One region of the Thermosinus carboxydivorans Nor1 genome, then DNA from elsewhere that is predicted to be linked to it. Evidence: riboswitches for the same ligand, from Rfam matches in the RefSeq annotation. Region 1 holds a riboswitch; each other region holds the start of a gene.
What was found. Region 1 has a riboswitch for cyclic di-AMP ahead of TCARDRAFT_RS16145 (peptidoglycan-binding protein). Riboswitches for the same ligand answer to the same signal wherever they lie in the genome.
Positions count from the first base shown of each region.

Region 2: it holds a riboswitch for cyclic di-AMP, as region 1 does, so the genes downstream of both, TCARDRAFT_RS06240 (C40 family peptidase) here and TCARDRAFT_RS16145 (peptidoglycan-binding protein) in region 1, are expected to answer to the same signal.
Region 3: it holds a riboswitch for cyclic di-AMP, as region 1 does, so the genes downstream of both, TCARDRAFT_RS12115 (peptidoglycan-binding protein) here and TCARDRAFT_RS16145 (peptidoglycan-binding protein) in region 1, are expected to answer to the same signal.
Region 4: it holds a riboswitch for cyclic di-AMP, as region 1 does, so the genes downstream of both, TCARDRAFT_RS00235 (DUF2294 domain-containing protein) here and TCARDRAFT_RS16145 (peptidoglycan-binding protein) in region 1, are expected to answer to the same signal.

Region 1 covers NZ_AAWL01000002.1:115,466-119,665, forward strand. The annotation lists gene mutS (DNA mismatch repair protein MutS) at 1-136, opposite strand, end outside; gene miaB (tRNA (N6-isopentenyl adenosine(37)-C2)-methylthiotransferase MiaB) at 164-1,519, opposite strand; gene TCARDRAFT_RS16145 (peptidoglycan-binding protein) at 1,627-2,259, opposite strand; cyclic di-AMP (ydaO/yuaA leader) riboswitch at 2,264-2,395, opposite strand; gene TCARDRAFT_RS02120 (FAD-dependent oxidoreductase) at 2,612-3,988, shown strand; gene TCARDRAFT_RS02125 (ferredoxin family protein) at 3,988-4,200, shown strand, end outside.
Region 2 covers NZ_AAWL01000006.1:94,960-99,159, reverse strand. The annotation lists gene spoIVB (SpoIVB peptidase) at 1-195, shown strand, start outside; gene aroH (chorismate mutase) at 490-852, shown strand; gene mqnE (aminofutalosine synthase MqnE) at 879-1,976, opposite strand; cyclic di-AMP (ydaO/yuaA leader) riboswitch at 2,116-2,239, shown strand; gene TCARDRAFT_RS06240 (C40 family peptidase) at 2,242-2,901, shown strand; gene TCARDRAFT_RS06235 (Fur family transcriptional regulator) at 3,101-3,526, shown strand; gene TCARDRAFT_RS06230 (metal ABC transporter ATP-binding protein) at 3,538-4,200, shown strand, end outside.
Region 3 covers NZ_AAWL01000023.1:22,729-26,928, forward strand. The annotation lists gene TCARDRAFT_RS12100 (M20 family metallo-hydrolase) at 1-35, shown strand, start outside; gene TCARDRAFT_RS12105 (2-phosphosulfolactate phosphatase) at 44-745, shown strand; gene TCARDRAFT_RS16230 (3D domain-containing protein) at 854-1,594, shown strand; cyclic di-AMP (ydaO/yuaA leader) riboswitch at 1,761-1,908, shown strand; gene TCARDRAFT_RS12115 (peptidoglycan-binding protein) at 1,907-2,497, shown strand; gene TCARDRAFT_RS12120 (PaaI family thioesterase) at 2,613-3,056, shown strand; gene TCARDRAFT_RS12125 (alpha/beta hydrolase) at 3,049-3,786, shown strand; gene TCARDRAFT_RS12130 (DMT family transporter) at 3,844-4,200, shown strand, end outside.
Region 4 covers NZ_AAWL01000001.1:54,333-58,532, reverse strand. The annotation lists gene TCARDRAFT_RS00240 (MFS transporter) at 1-953, opposite strand, end outside; cyclic di-AMP (ydaO/yuaA leader) riboswitch at 1,441-1,580, shown strand; gene TCARDRAFT_RS00235 (DUF2294 domain-containing protein) at 1,625-2,017, shown strand; gene TCARDRAFT_RS00230 (APC family permease) at 2,203-4,044, shown strand; gene TCARDRAFT_RS00225 (FAD-binding oxidoreductase) at 4,200-4,200, shown strand, end outside.

The sequences.
Region 1 (4,200 bases):
GTTCGCGCGCTGCAATTTCGGCGTCTTCAAAAAACATTTCATAAAAGTCGCCCAGGCGGAAAAATAAAATTTTATCGGCATGCTGTCGTTTGATCTCCCGGTACTGCTCTATCATTGGCGTATAGGTCTCTGCCATGATATTCTCCTTTTCCCTACCCCAAAGTTAATCAGCCACTTCACCTTTTAACAACCACGTCTGTGCTTTAAGAACTCTTACTGAAATAAGCTGCCCGATTTGTTCTTTTCCCCTATTCCAAAGTACAATTTTATTAGTTCGCGTCCGCCCCATCATCTTATCCGGATCGTTTTTGCTGGGGCCCTCAACAAGTACTTCTACTGTTTGACCAATAAGAGCTTCATTAATAGCTAAACTAATTTCGTTTTGGACGGCCATTAGTTGTTGCAGGCGTTGCTTTTTTATCGCCAACGGCACTTGATCCGGCATAGTTGCAGCTGGGGTGCCAGAGCGAGGAGAATACAAAAAAGTATAAGCAGCATCAAAGCGAATTGACCGGACAAAATCAAGCGTCTGCATAAATAATTCATCCGTTTCTCCAGGAAATCCCACGATAATATCTGTGGTAATACTGGCATGCGGTATTTCGCTACGAATCTTTTCCACGAGTTTGCGATAATATTCTGTCGTGTACCCGCGGTTCATCCGCTGCAAAACGATATCACTGCCGGACTGGACTGGCAAATGAAAGTGTTCACAAATCCGCTGTCCGTGCTTAATAACCGCGATGACCTTGGCGTTCATGTCGCGCGGGTGCGAAGTCATATACCGAATCCGGGCAATGGTTTCCACTTTGTCCACGGCTGCCAGTAAATCGGCAAAATCAATGGTTTCTTCCCCATCCTTGCCATAGGAATTTACATTTTGGCCCAGCAGCGTAATCTCCTTAAATCCCTCAGTCCCTAACTGCCGGACTTCGGCAAGAATGTCTGCAAGCGGCCGGCTTCGCTCCCGTCCGCGCACATATGGCACGATGCAATATGTACAAAAGTTATTACATCCGTACATAATAGGTACCCAAGCCGAAACCTGACTCTTGCGTACCGTTGGCACATCGGGCGCTAGCCGCTCTGCCTGATCCCATACCGCCAGTACCCGATCCCTGGACTGGGAGATTTCTTTTATCAGGTCTGTGAGTTGGTGAACATTATGAGTCCCCATAACCAAATCAACGTGGGGAGCCTTAGTAAAAATCTTGTCCCGATCTTTTTGCGACAGACACCCTGTTACACCAATGAGCAGATTGGGATTAACCGTTTTGAGCCTTTTTAATTCGCCAATTTTGCCATAGATCTTTTTTTCCGCGCTCTCGCGAACACAGCAAGTGTTAATTAAGATAAGGTCTGCCTGTTCAATTTGATCGGTGCTGCTATAACCAAGACCGCGCAACTGGCCGGCCAGCCGCTCCGAATCATTTTCATTCATTTGACAACCGTAAGTAATAATGTGATATTTTCTTGACTGTCCATAGTTAAGGTCGGTATCTCTATTTAAAGCATCCATGTTATCACTCCCTCTTCTGACTTATTATATCCCAATTTTTTCTGGCAAACAATGCGACATAAAACTCTCTTTCGTCATTAAAAACACCCGGGATACCCCGGGTGTTTTTAATCCAAGACATAAACTTTAACTTTTTGGATGCCGAATTTATACGCTTCGGCAACCGTCCACATGGCAATATCAATACGGTTGCCCTTAATCGCACCGCCTGTGTCCTCGGCTACGGCATACATGCCATGACCGTCGGGAAACTCGATGTATACACGCGTACCAAGCGGAATAACTTTCGGGTCAACAGCGATGATGCCCGGCCGAACCTGAGTACCGATATGAGTAAGATTTCCCCATTTGCCGTTATCATGCGGACCTGGAGCATAAGCGGTTGCAACAATATCCAAGACCGTTTTATAACGTTCCGGTAAGTTGCGGGATACTTTGGGCACCTTTTTTTGCATAAAAGTTAACAAGTCCTGATCGGCAATGCCATCACTCTCAAGATTATTTGCTTTTTCAAACATCTTAACCGCATGTTGTGTTTGGGGACCAAAAACACCGTCTACAGTTCCTGCATAAAAATCTAACTCGTTTAATCTAATCTGCAATTCACGGACATCGTCGCCTGTTGCGCCAACTTGCAGCACTCGTTCTCCGAGGGCTGTGGCACTTACCGGCGCAAGGCCGACAAGGCTGAAGATAATGGCAGCAACCATTAATGCTGCTACAGTGCGCATTTTTCTCATAATCAACCACTCCCTTTCTCTGCCTACGAAGTTAGCTGACGGGTTCGGGATAAGGGAAATCCCTACCGCATGTGCGGATTCACCCCAGTAATGGTTCCTCCGTGTTCCTTTGAAGGAACTTCGGCACGTTTAGTATGATACATCATTCCACTATAAAAAAACAAAAGAAAAAAATGCCCCAAAATGGCGCTGCATATCATTTATATAAAAATATCTTTATGATTCGTCGTTGTTCGTATATATGTTTATGTATACTAATTAGTTGTAAAATAAGCAATACAAATCAAATAGAGCATTTTTAATTGAGTGGATAGAGTACTCATCAACTGTACACACTAAAACTGGTGATAGCGTGCTAAAAGAATGGTACAAAACCCAACAAACAAAAAATCTATCAAATCAAGATACCATTAAAAGCCAGTTAAAATTGGCCAATCCATCTAAAAAATATGATGCAATTGTCGTAGGAGCCGGACCAGCAGGCTCAACGGCTGCCTATTTTATGGCCAAAGAAGGTCTTGACGTGCTTCTATTGGAGCGTGGCCCTTATCCAGGAGCAAAATGTTGCGGTGGCGTGTCAATCATTGCTGAGCACGTCCATAAACTCTTCCCCAATTTCTGGGAAGAGTGTCCGTATGAACGTATTGTCACTGACCAAGCGTACTGGTGGATGACTGAAGATTCGATCTTAACAGCTAGATTTCGCAGCACGAAACTCGCTGCCGCCCCTTATAATCGGTTTACAATAAAACGTGTCAATTTTTACAAATGGTTGACCGCAAAAGCAATTAGCGCTGGAACTACGTTGCTTCTAAACCATCACGTATCTGAAGTGCTGTTCGACGGTCAGCAAGCCATTGGTGTGCATGTATCTCCGCCCCAAAACAGCGATTTTATTGCCGATATAATTATTCTTGCGGATGGCGCCAATTCAATGTTGGCTGAACGTGCTAAGCTGGCGCCGCAGATTTCACCGAGAAACTTTGCCCTTTATGTAAAGGAAACTATTGCTTTACCAGCGAAAGTAATTGAAGAACGGTTCAATTTGCTTCCGGGTCATGGTACCATAATCGGACTTATCGGTTACCCCACTGCTGGGTTTAACGGTACTGGTTCTATTCATACTTTCAAAGACAGTTTTAATATTAATGTTGGTATATCTTTAGCCGATTTAGCTAAGGCTGGCTTTAACCCTAATGATCTATTGGAGCGAATAAAAAAGCATCCACATATGCAGCCATTGCTGGATGGTGGTACTACTATTGAATATGGCGCTGCCCTTATTCCCGAAGGCGGATATTACGCAATGCCAGAACTAGTACACCCGGGGCTGATGATTATCGGCGATGCTGCTTCACTAGTTAATGGCGTTCATGGCATAAACTTGGCCATGTGGTCAGGTTTTTTTGCCGCCAGGGCTGCTTATGCAGCAAAGGCTAGTCGCGATTTTTCCGTTAAGAAACTATCACTATACCGAACCTTACTTGATGAAAGCTTTGTCCTGCAGGATTTCAAAGCCAATGCCGGAGCAAGCAAGTTATTGAAGGAGATACCGTATTTATTCGATTTATATACCCGTATGGCCAATGAAACAGCATATCATATTACCAAGATATACACCATGCCGAAGCGCGAAAAGCGTAAATTTATATTTCAAAAAGTTACCAGTATGCAGCCAATCTTAAAAACAATAAGAGATGTCTGGAAAGTGTTAAAGGTGATGCGATAATGTCCAACTTAGCTGAGTTAGATGCAAAATTAAAATTGCTGCTTTTTAAGACCAATGAAGACTGGCAACATGTTGTCATCAATGACCAGGAAGTCTGTCGTAATTGCACAGACAAACAGTGTTTAACCATATGTCCCTCCGGGGTATTTAGGTGGAATTATCAGCCTGCTGATCCCATTCTAGTGTTATACAAGCAATGTATCGAATGCGGT
Region 2 (4,200 bases), on a different contig from region 1:
CAAAATGGCAAAATCGTCGGTGCGGTAACGCATGTCTTTATCCACGACCCAACGCGGGGCTATGGCTGCTTTGTCGACTGGATGCTGATGGAAAGTGGTCTGTTGCCGAAAAAAGAGAGGCAAACAGTCAGAAAACTATTCAGTTTTTCAGGCTTATTTGGTGCGCCTGGCTGGGCGTTATTATCCTTGGGGTAATTTTGCATTTAAGATTGTTTCTCCTCATAACTATATCATGGGGGGGAAGGACATGAATTTTAAAAATTTATTTGTTTGCTTAAAGGCTGCGGCAGCACTTTCTGCTGGAAAGACCGTCAGGAAGGCCGTTACATTGAATTGACGGACAAAAATGAAGTATGTCCTGAATGCGGTTGGTGGAAATGTCACTATTGCGGTTCTTGCCGGTGTAATAAACTCAATGACGAAAGGAAAAGCGAACAAGACAACGAATAGATGAAATATAAAAAAATCAGGCGGAAAGGAGCGATTACGTTGCTGCGCGGAGTCCGGGGAGCGACAACAGTAGATGCGAATACGCCGGAAAATATACAGGAGCGAGTTCGCGAACTATTAACAGTTCTTGTCCGGGAGAATGGAATCGATACGGCCGATATCGGAGCGGTAATTTTTAGTTCTACACCCGATTTAAATAGCATGTATCCTGCCGCAGGGGCCCGGATTTTGGGTTGGACGGAAGTGCCGCTATTCGGCACCCAGGAAATTGATAATCCTACAGGTTTGGCTAGGTGCATCCGGGTACTCATACTGTGGAATACCGACCTTCCTCAGGGGAAGATCAGGCATGTGTATCTACACGGCGCGGCGGTACTGCGGCAAGATATCAACAGGCAATAAAATTCAGCCTAGAAAAAGGCTGTTTTTTATTGTCTGTAAATTTTAACAATATTATACAGTGAATCCCGCTCAACAGGAATGCGCCCGGCTTGACGGATGACATTGACCAGCCGTTCGATGCTTAGCGACTGCTCAGACTTACCGCCGGCCGCATGTGTGATTTTTTCCTCGTTTACCGTTCCATCCAAATCATTGGCGCCAAAGGCCAGCGCCAACTGGGCAATCGGCAAGGTAAGCATAACCCAATAAGCTTTGATGTGTTTAAAGTTATCGAGCATGAGACGGGCAAGCGCTATCATTTTCAGGTCTTCCCAGGCTGGAACCCGCGTGACCTGGCTTTCTAATGCGGTATTTTTCGGATGAAAGGCCAGACCGATAAACGTTTGGAAGCCCCCGGTCTCATCCTGCAGGTCGCGAAGCGCCAAAAGGTGGTCAATGCGTTCCTCTGGTGTTTCGATATGGCCGTAGAGCATGCTGGCATTTGTCCGGATACCGAGACGATGGGCCGTGCGCATGATAGCGAGCCAGTCTTCACCGCTGGCCTTATTTGGACAAAGAAGGCTCCGCACCCGGGGGCTAAAGATTTCCGCTCCGCCGCCCGGCATAGATCCAAGGCCAGCCTTCTTCAGGGTTTTCAGCACTTCTTCCACCGATTTGCCGGATATCTTGGCAAAATAGTGAATTTCAACAGCAGTGAATGCTTTAAGATGTAGATGGGGCAAGGCTTCTTTAACGGTGGCGATAATATCGACATAATATTCAAAAGGCCAGTCGGGGTGTAAACCGCTAACGATGTGTAGTTCGCGCAAATCAGGGTCCTCAGCCGCTTGGCGGGCGATACGGAGGACATGTTCTTTGGTCATGCTGTAGGCTTGCGGACTGGAGTTGTCACAGCCGAAAGCGCAAAATTTACAACGGGCAGTGCAGACATTTGTCAGGTTAATATGCCGGTTAACATTAAAATATACATAATCGCCGCTGACCCGTTGACGAACTTTGTTGGCAAGATAGCCTAGCCAGGCCAAATCATGTGAGTGGAGGAGTGCAAGTCCTTCATCACGGGACAAACGAAGACCTTCTGTGATTTTTGTTTCGATCTGATAACGAAATGCGTCGGAAAGCATGGCGACACTCCTTTCACTTAGCAATTCGCTGATGAATCGTGGTTTTCCTGTAGATATAGTAAAAAATGAGAAACCGGAAATTTTTTCAAGAAAAACCATTTAGAAGGATTATGTACAAAAATAGCGAATAATTCAGGTGAGCTATATAAAGCCTAATCCAGCTCAGGAGCGGGGGAACCATTACTGGGGTGAAACTCTTTAGGAGTGGGGTGCCTTCAACCCTAACCCGTCAGCTAACCTCGTCGGCTTAGAGAGGAGAATTGTCTTGGGTAAAGTGTTTCGGACGATGGTTCTTTTTTTGCTGCTGTTTATGACAGCAACCTTCGCCCACGCCTCAGGAGTCTATGAAGAAGGGGATCAAGGCCCGGAAATAGCCGCTATTCAGGCCCGGCTTAGAGAGCTTGGCTATCGGCTGGAGGTTGACGGCGACTTCGGCCAGGCGACCAAAAGCGCCGTAATCGCCTTCCAAAAAGACCGGGGCTTGGAAGCGGATGGCGTTGTCGGGGCCCAGACCTACCGCGCTCTCATGGGACGGGACATGCCGGTTAGCCGTGATAGTAGCGCTGCCCGGCGGGTCATTCAGACGGCCATGCGTTATATCGGCGTTCCCTATGTTTTTGGCGGTACGACTCCTGATGGGTTCGACTGTTCCGGCTTTACCCGGTTTGTGTATGCCCGGGCGGGCGTATACTTGCCGAGAACGGCTGACGCGCAGTTTGAAGTGGGTCAACCTGTATCTTATTCAAGATTACAGCCTGGCGACATGGTTTTCTTTTCCACTTATGCTCCTGGTCCTTCGCACAGCGGTATTTACTTGGGAGATGGCAATTTTATCAGCGCTACGTCCAGCCGTGGTGTGGTCATCGATCGCATGGATAGCAGTTACTGGGGGCCGCGTTATGTAGGAGCGCGTCGGGTGTTATAAGATTTGGAGGCCAGGCGCCTCCTTTTATTTTTCCTCTATTTGAGCAAAAATTGCTGTATGACAGAATGTTTGCATAGCCTGTGTTTAATGGTAGAAGAATAAAGAAAAGACTGGGCAAATTTTTTTTTATGCTTTTAGTAAGAAAGTTCCTATTTGTGATGAATCGTATATATTTTGATTAGAAGCGGAGTGAATTATCATGTTAAATGACCTGGTGCAGCAGCTTAAGGAAAAGGGGTATCGCATTACACCGCAGCGGCGGGCAATTTTAGAGCGGATACTCCAAACGGCGAAGAACTTGACAGCGGCGGAAATATGGCGTGAAGTCCGTCATCAGTATCCAGACGTTGGTCTCGATACAATTTACCGTAACCTGAATATTTTGGTTGAAATGGGGCTGTTAATTCCTATTGTCGGGCTGGGTAAGAACGGAACTCGGTATGAGGTAGCTTCCTCATCCCGGCATCATCACCATATTACTTGCATAAAGTGCGGTGAAGCGGCTTGCTTGGAATTTTGTCCTATTGATCCTGAATTTTTAATTATGCTTCGCCAGCATGGGTATGAACTTGTCCGGCACAATATTGAGTTGTTCGGTCTTTGCGCGCAGTGCCGGCAGGGTTAGGAGGGCAATAAATGTGCATGGTGCAGCTTGATGGCGTATGCTTTGCCTACGATGATCATCCCGTGCTTAACAATATATCTTTAGTGGTAGCCAGCGGTGATTTTCTCGTCGTTGTCGGTCCCAACGGGGCTGGTAAAAGTACGTTGCTAAAAATAATGGCGGGAATCGCTAGGCCACAGGGCGGCGAAGTTCGCATCGACGGACAGTCGGTAAGGGAAGCGCAAAGGCAGGGACTAATTGGTTATGTACCGCAGACCTACGGAAAGAACTCGGCCGGTTTTCCGGCAACAGTGGAGGAAGTAGTGGCATTGGGTTTGGTCACAGGCGGCGTTACCAGGCCCAGCAAGCAGTTAGCCACCCATATTGTAGAACATATGTTGGAACTTGTTGATATGGCTGACCTGCGCTCAAGGCGTATCGGTGAACTCAGCGGCGGGCAGCTGCAGCGAGTGATGGTGGCGCGAGCTTTGGCCGGCAACCCCAGGCTCCTTTTGTTAGACGAGCCGACTAGCGGCATTGATGCTGATGCCAGCGCCAAAATATACGAACTGTTGGGAACGTTGAATCGCAACTTGGGGATTACGGTTGTCATGGTTTCCCACGACATTGAAAAAGCCACCTGCTGGGCTTCGCGGGTGGCCTGCATCAATCGGGGATTATGTTTTTTGGGCAGT
Region 3 (4,200 bases), on a different contig from region 1:
TATTGACGGAAGTCCTCTATGAATTGGCAAAGTAGGTGTTTTATTGCAAATCGATGTATGTTTTACGCCAGATGATTATCTAGCGTCTTCCGCTAGCGTTGTCGTTGTTATTGATGTTTTACGTGCCACAACATCTATTGCCACGGCTTTTGCCAACGGTTGCCGGAAGCTAATCCCTACGGCGACGGTCGAAGAGGCCGTTGTTTTAAAGCAGGATCATTTTCCCGACGCATTACTGGCGGGTGAAAGGAAAGGGCTTATAATACCTGGCTTTCAGCTCGGCAACTCCCCGTTTGAGTATGTACGTAATATAGTGGATAGTAAAACGATTATCATGACGACGACAAACGGAACTAGGGCGTTGGGATTGGCGCGCAATGCCGCCAATGTTTTCACGGCCGCATTTGTCAATGCGGCTGCGGTGTGTGAGCGTTTGTCCGACATGGGTCGGGATGTTGTGTTTCTCTGTGCCGGTACGGAAGGAAATTTTTCAATAGAGGACGTCCTCTGTGCCGGTCTACTTGTCAGCCGTTTTGGTTTATCGGCCACTCTTAGTGACAAAGCTCTTGCCGCCCGCGCCATGTACGAGGGGGCTCACTCCGATTTGCTTAAAACGGTGATGACTTCGTCGCACGGGCGCTATTTGCGTGATATCGGTTTTGCCGATGATGTGGTCTTTTGTCTCCAGCACGATATTTTTTCAGTGGTTCCCCAATATTGTGATGGCATTATTACAATAACCTAAATAAGCCGGCCAATTATCTGGCCGGTTTTTTGTTAAAATTACCGTCTGTTAATTATGTAAACAATATGATACAATGGGGGGTGAACAAGAGGGGAAAGGAGATGAATTGTGAAGAAAGCAGTTGTTATCACTTTGATGGCGTTGACCATCAATATGTTTTCTCCTGTATTGCCACAGGCTCATGCTGCTTTTCTTGAGGACAAGCTCGCAGAAGTTGTCACTGCCGGTCCCAATATGGTACGGGTGCAAGAACTGCTGAGAGTAAAGAAGGATTTAGAACAAGGTAAAAAAGAAGCGTTGTGGGACTTACTCGCCAAAACAGCCTTGGAAAAAGCAAGTAAGTCAACAGCTGGCGCTGATGTCGTTTCTGTCGCGAACGGGGATTTGAATAAGAATGTAGAAACCGTCCTTCGTCAAGAAGTCGAGCAAACTTTAAGCGAGCGATTGGCTTCTTATGATAAGGAATTGGCCGTTATCTCTATGCTATTTAATTTCAATAATGTTCTGGCGCCGCAAAGCGTGCGCAATAATAATTCTCTAATGGGAGCGCCACAAAACTATAAGCGTGTCCTGGAAATGACAGCTACCGCTTATGCTCCCGGTCCGCTGGATAACGGCAAATGGGGAGATAAGACTTATATGGGCGGCAAAGTGCGCAAAGGCGTTGCCGCGGTTGACCCTAATGTAATCCCCATGGGGACCAGGCTTTGGGTGGAAGGCTATGGTGAAGCAATTGCCGAGGACCAAGGCAGCGCCATTAAAGGCAACCGTATCGACCTGGCTTTCAATACACGGAGCGAAGCCCTTGACTATGGCATTCAAAAAGTGAAAGTGTATGTACTTGAATAAGGGGATCGGGTTATCCGATCCTTTTTTCATTGGCGCTTACCAGGGCGCTATTTTCACACATATATTTCCATAGCTATCGTTCATATGGCGACTAGCTCACAGTTAGGAATAAATTGCCATTTTTTAGTTGTAGTTACCTTTGACTATGGAGTCAATTTATAGTAAAATTACAATAACGCCGAATCCGTTTGGTACGGGGGACCCACTAAAGATACAGGGGTGAATCCGCCAGAATGGTGGAAGGGTTCTTTCTCTAGTCCTTCTCTTTGACCCTAACCCGACAGCTAACCTCGGAGGCGTAGAAAAAGAGAGGTGAGACAATTGAAAAAAATTGCCCTTGCAGCGGTACTTACTCTGCTCATGCTGCTATTTGCCGCAACTTCCTTGGCTGCGCCGGGGGACAACCTTCTTCGCCAAGGCGACCGGGGAGAAGATGTACGGTATCTGCAAAAAATGTTAGCCGATAAAGGCTACTACGCCGGGGCAATTGACGGCATTTTTGGCGGCGCCACTATGCGTGCGGTGTTGGAGTTTCAGCGTGATAACGGACTAGTGGCCGATGGCATTGTCGGAAAAGACACTCTCCGCTATTTAGAACGGGCCGCGGTTGAACCTAGCCGGTACAGCAGGGTTTTAACCATGGTAGCTACTGCTTATACTCGTTTTGATGACGGCAATGGCAGCTATACTTATCGTGGCAATTTACTTCGCAAAGGATTGGCTGCCGTGGACCCGGCGGTCATTCCGCTTGGTACGCGCCTATATATTCCAGGATACGGCTATGCTATCGCTGATGACATTGGCGGGGCGATAAAAGGCAACAAAATTGACCTTGCCTTTGAAAGCCGGGAAGAAGCACTACAGTTTGGAAGACAACACGTAACTGTTTATGTACTTGATTGACAGGCTGCCAGCCTGTCTTTCTTTTGCCTTTTTTAAAGGAAAAATTAGCTAGGCGCCGTACTAGTTATATTTATGGGAAAGATATGCAAAGGTATAATGTGAGGAGGCACTAGTCTTGGTCAATAACATAGAGTGGCTTAAAGAGCATTTAAAGAATATTTATGATCGCAATCCCTATGTACGGTTACTGCAAATGTCAATAGCGAAAATTGAGGAAGGACGGGCCGAGTTGACCATGCCAGTCATTTATGGGAAGCATACAAATCTTTATGGTGTTGCTCATGGAGGGGCATTAGCTTCCTTAGCCGACACGGCAATGGGAGTGGCATGTGCTACGCTGGGCAACCGAGTGGTAACGATAGATATGAATATCAATTACATCCGCGGAGCGCAGCAGCAGTCTGTTGTCAAAGCTGTCGGAACTGTTGTTCATAAAGGGAAAAGCACTATGGTTGTAGAAGCGGACGTGCGTGATTGCGCTGAAGACATTTTATTGGCCAAAGCACGGGGGACTTTTTTCGTTATTGGCGCCTTTGAAAAAGGTGAGCACCATGATTGAAGTCCGGATTCCAACGGAACACGGTTATCTGTCAGGTGTCTTACACCGTCCTGATGGCGGCGGCAATTGCGCCTTGGTTATCTGCCACGGTTTCCGTGGCTCCAAAGACGGGGGCGGCAAGGCCGTACAACTGGCTAACGAGGCTGCGAAGTTAGGTATTTTTGTGTTGCGCTTTGATTTTACCCCCTTGCAATCATTATCAAATCAGATTTCCGAGGTAGGTTATGCTGTCGACTATTGCCGGCGATTTGTCAGTCCTCGTGTCTTACTATTAGGCCGCAGTATGGGGGGGAGTGCTTCGCTTGTTTTTGCGGCGAAGGATAAAAATATCGCCGGCCTGTGTCTATGGGCTACTCCCTGTAATTTGCACGCAACCTTTCGCTTAGCCCTTGGCGAAGGGTATGAAAAGCTTGTTAGGGGGGAACGGTTGTATATTTGTGATAATTACGGGAAGCTGGAACTAGGTCCGGAGTTTCTCCATGATTTAAGCCGTCATAATTTGTTTGCCGCTTTGCAGTCCTTACCGCCTATACCAATCTTGATTGTCCACGGGAACCAGGACGAGATTGTACCGCTTAGTCAGGCCCACGCTCTTTATGAGCAGGCAGCGCCGACGAAAGAGCTGATTGTTATCGATGGAGCTGACCACCATTTTACCGGTCATTCCGAACAAGCCATTGCCGCAACACTCCGGTGGCTAAAAATGTGGTTTTGTTCAGGTAGTATATAATTTTTTGCCGGGTACAAACTATCTGATGCGTGGATCGCAACTTTTGGCAAAAGGAGCGTGTATGCATTGGATCTTTCCGGCAACATGCTGGCGCTGTTGTTAGCCTTAATCTCCGGAGTGCTGATGGCCATACAGGGTTCATTAAATGCTGCCTTAAGCAAAGTAATCGGGCTTTTGGAAGCAACTTTTATAGTTCACGTCACCGGTACAATTATTTTGCTGGCGTTATTATTTTTGTTTCGTCTTGGGAAGGGAAATCTCGCCGCTTTGCCGGAGGCACCGTGGTATGCCTATTTGGGGGGGCTTGTCGGCGTTTTCATCATCTATCTTGTAGCAGCCAGTATACCTAGTGTCGGCGTATGCAATGCCACTACGGCCATTATTGTTGGGCAGGTGTTGACGGCGGTAGTTATT
Region 4 (4,200 bases), on a different contig from region 1:
AAGACGGCAATCCCCAAAATCATCCCTAGAACGGTGGCCACCATCCACATGCTCGTTTTGTTCAGCGTCAGCCCATGCTGCTTCATCAATACCGTGGGCAGCCAGACCATGATGCCGTAGTAACCCGTGTTCTGCACACTGGTCATCACCGTAAGAGCCAGCGTGGTCGTTGCCGTACGGCGATCGGCAAACAGATGCAGCAGTGGGAACTTGGTGGTCTTGTTGTAAAACGCCTGTTCCTCGGCAGTCAAGGGTAACTTGGCCGCAATTTTGGCCTGAAGGGCCTTTTTCTTTGCCTGTGTTGCCAGCCAGATGAGCGGTTCAGCCAGACCATAGCGTGCCCAGGCAGCGAACAGGGCCGGCACCGCGCCGACCAGGAAAACGGCCCGCCAGCCAAAGGCCGGTAGTACATAGGCGCTGACCAAAGCGGCAGCCACCACGCCGAGCTGCCAGCCGACAGCCACTGCCCCGGTCGCCCGCGCCCGCTTTTCTTTCGGCCACGTCTCGGTGACAAGGGTCATGCCGATGCCAAACTCGCCGCCCAAGCCCAAACCGGCCAGAAAGCGGTAAATGTTGAGTTCCAGGAAGCTGTCGGCAAAGGCCGTTAGGCCGGTGAAAACCGAGAAAACCAGAATGGTGAGGGAAAAGACACGCACGCGCCCGATATAGTCAGCCAAAATGCCAAAGCCATAACCGCCAAGCACCGCGCCGATCAGGGTCACCGTGGCCACCAACCCGCCCTCGGCGAGGGTCAGGCCGAAAGCACCGATGATCGCTGTCATGACAAAGGACAGGATAAGCATATCCAAACCATCCATTGCGTAGCCTAATACGGAAGCAAGCAGTACTTTCCAGCGGTAGCGGCTGCCGCCATCCGCCGCGCTGGCCTGGGTTAAGCTTTGGGGCAAGAAACGGGGGGGTTGTTGCTCGATAACCTTGACGTGGGTTTCCATACCTTCTCCTCCTCGTTTTTGGTACCGAGGCAAGCGAAAAAGGCTTCCTGTCAGTCGCACTGACAAGAAGCCTTTTTAGTATGCAAAAGCGCCAACAAGCTGCAATCTTAGTTACGCCGCCTACCTTGTCAGCCTCACAGGACTGATTTAAAGGTACCAATAATATTGATTTTGTGTTTATTATGCCACGCCGCCCCGCCCGCTGTCAACCCTGCCCTTATGGCAACCAAGTACGGCGTAAAGTACTGGCTAGATTGTTCTACTAGCTTTTATGCCGACTGTTCATAAAATCATTATTTCGGAAAATGGGAGACAATGTTTTCACACCTGGTTTTTGCCGCGGCTTCAAATTTTGCGCAAACTGTTTTAATGCAGCGCCATAACCATCCCGTTGTATTATTAGCCGGCCAAGGCTATAAAAAGCCAGTTTTTCCTGCTAAAATGAAACTTTCTTTCTGTAACAGATAAGCTATAATTTACTCTGTAAAACAAAGCAAAGCCGAATTCCGTATGGAAGCGGAGGACCCACCTTTTTGGGGTGAATTCTGCCACAAGCAGAAAGGATGTTTACCTCTCTTGCCATCCTAACCCGACAGCTAACTTCGTAGGCTAAAGCAAAGAGGTCGAAAGGCCATATATGGTCTTTTCTTTTTATGGAGGAAACAGTTGTTATGGCTATTAAAAAAACTCTGTTGGAAGCCGAAATTAACGATGCCTTTATTAAGTTTCAGCGCAGCCTCATTGGCCGCGGACCTACGGAAGCCAAGACTTATATTATTGATGATATGGTCTTAATCCGCCTAAAAGGCGTTCTGACGATCGAGGAAACCCATCTTGTCAAAACCGAAAAAGGGCGGCAAATAGTTAAACAAATGCGGCAGATTCTGCGCGAGACATTTAGCGAAGACGCTGAAAACCTGGTAGCCCGCCTCACCGGGTGCCGGGTGGTCAGCAGCCACAGCGACATTAGCACGAAAACGGGCGAGCGGGTGGAAATATATATTCTTGACACAAATTTAGAAAAACAACTCCGTGATGAAGAAAAAACCAAAGTGGACACATAGCTGGCGGACAAAACGCAGAAGCTGCACAGCTTAGGCGATTTGTAGGCCGGTGCGCGAGTAACAGCCGGGCGGCTTATATTGGCCGCAAAGGTCTGGTTGCTTACGCACCGGTTTGCTTTTTATTGAATAACTTCGGGAATACTGTGTTAACAACAATAGGTATAATGGAGGTTGTTGATAGTTTTATGATGCGTGAAATCAGGCGTTTGCTAATTGGCAGACCGCTGCATAATCAAGAGCTTAGTCACGAAAAGCTTCCCAAATGGAAAGCTCTGGCAATTTTTTCATCTGATGCCCTCTCTTCGGTTGGTTATGGTCCAGAACAGATTATGCTGATGCTTGCGGTTCCGGGGGTATTAGCGTATGGCTATATCGGGCCGGTCGCCTTTGCTATCCTTGTCTTACTGGCTATTGTAACTGTTTCCTATGTACAGGTAGCCAAAGCTAACCCCGGCGGTGGCGGCTCCTACTCCGTAGCCATTACTAACCTTGGTGAGTTGCCGGCCTTAACGGCAGCAGCGGCTCTATTTGCCGACTATTCCCTTACTGTAGCAGTAAGTATTTCCTCGGGTACAGAAGCAATCGTATCTGCCTTTCCCCAGTTAGTCCCCCATGCCTTAACAATTGATTTAGCCGTGTTATTTGGTATATTGATGTTAATCAATCTGCGCGGCGTACGCGAATCATCCAATGTTTTTGTCTTTCCTACGTATGCTTTTATTCTGGGAATGTTAGGGCTTATTGCGGCAGGTGTTTATCAGGCGTTTACGCAGCCAGCGCCACTCATCCCGCCCGCATCTGCCGCTAAGCAATGGGACTGGGCAGTAGCCTTTCTGATCCTGCGAGCCTTTGCCTCTGGCTGCAGTTCTATGACCGGGATCGAAGCCATTTCCAACGGCGTACCCATGTTTAAAAAACCGGAAATCCGCAATGCAACAATCACAACTTATTGGATGTCGGCGATCCTTGCCGTCATGTTCGCCGGAATTTCCTTTTTGATTATGCATTATCACATCATGCCGGTGCCTGATGTTACGGCACTCTCGCAGGTGGCCGAGTTAACCTTCGGTCGCAATTGGGCGTATTACTATGTTCAATTTACCACCATGCTGGTACTATATCTGGCCGCCAACACGGCTTATAACGGCCTGCCGCCCTTACTCTCCATTTTAGCAAAGGATGGCTATATGCCCCGTTATCTTGGCGCCAGAGGCGAACGGCTCAGCTTTTCCAACGGAATAATTCTTCTCAGCGTCATAGCCGGCCTGCTAATCACTATTTTCCACGGCAACACCGAACATCTAATTTCTTTGTATGCCATTGGCGTCTTTCTTTCGTTTACCATCGCTCAAGTCGGTATGGTTGTTTACTGGCGCCGCGAGAAAAGCAAAGGCTGGACCAGGCGAGCAATTTTAAATGGAGTAGGGGCCATCGTCACTGGTACCGTTGTGTTGGTCATCGCTATTACCAAATTCTTTTATGGCGCCTGGCTGGTGCTTATTTTCATTCCGACAATGATTTATATTTTTAAAAAAGTCCGTCACCACTACAACGATATGTCAGAACAGCTCCAGCTGCCGCCTGAATATACCAATCCTGCCAGCTTGCAGCACCCCCAAGCTAAGAACTTGATCATCGTACCAGTAGCCAGTATTACCCGCGTGGTAGCCCAATCACTCCAGTACGCCAAAACGCTTAGTCCCGATATCCTGGCAGTGCACATTGCTACCGATGACGAAACAGGTCGTAAATTTAAAGAAAAATGGGAGAAATGGAATCCCGATATCCGCTTGGTTATTATTTACTCTCCTTACCGGTTGGTAATTAAGCCATTGCTGGATTATATTGAACAGCTTGAAAGAACCAAGGCGCCGTCTGATTTTATAACCGTCCTGATCCCGGAATTCGAAACAAAAAAGTGGTGGCACAGATTGCTCCATAACCAAACGGGCTGGGTTTTGCGGACGCTGCTTATCTTAAAAGAAAACGTAATTGTCGCTACTATTCCTTATCACCTACAAAAATAAAATCGGCAACCAATAGCTAAAAGCATTGGCTTATAAGACCCATTTTGATATATTTTATAAAAAATTTTTATAGACAAATTTTACCTGCCAGATTATACTGAATTTAGCAAGTAGTATAACTTGCTGGTTATACCCGAGTGAGGGAGGGAAAAAACA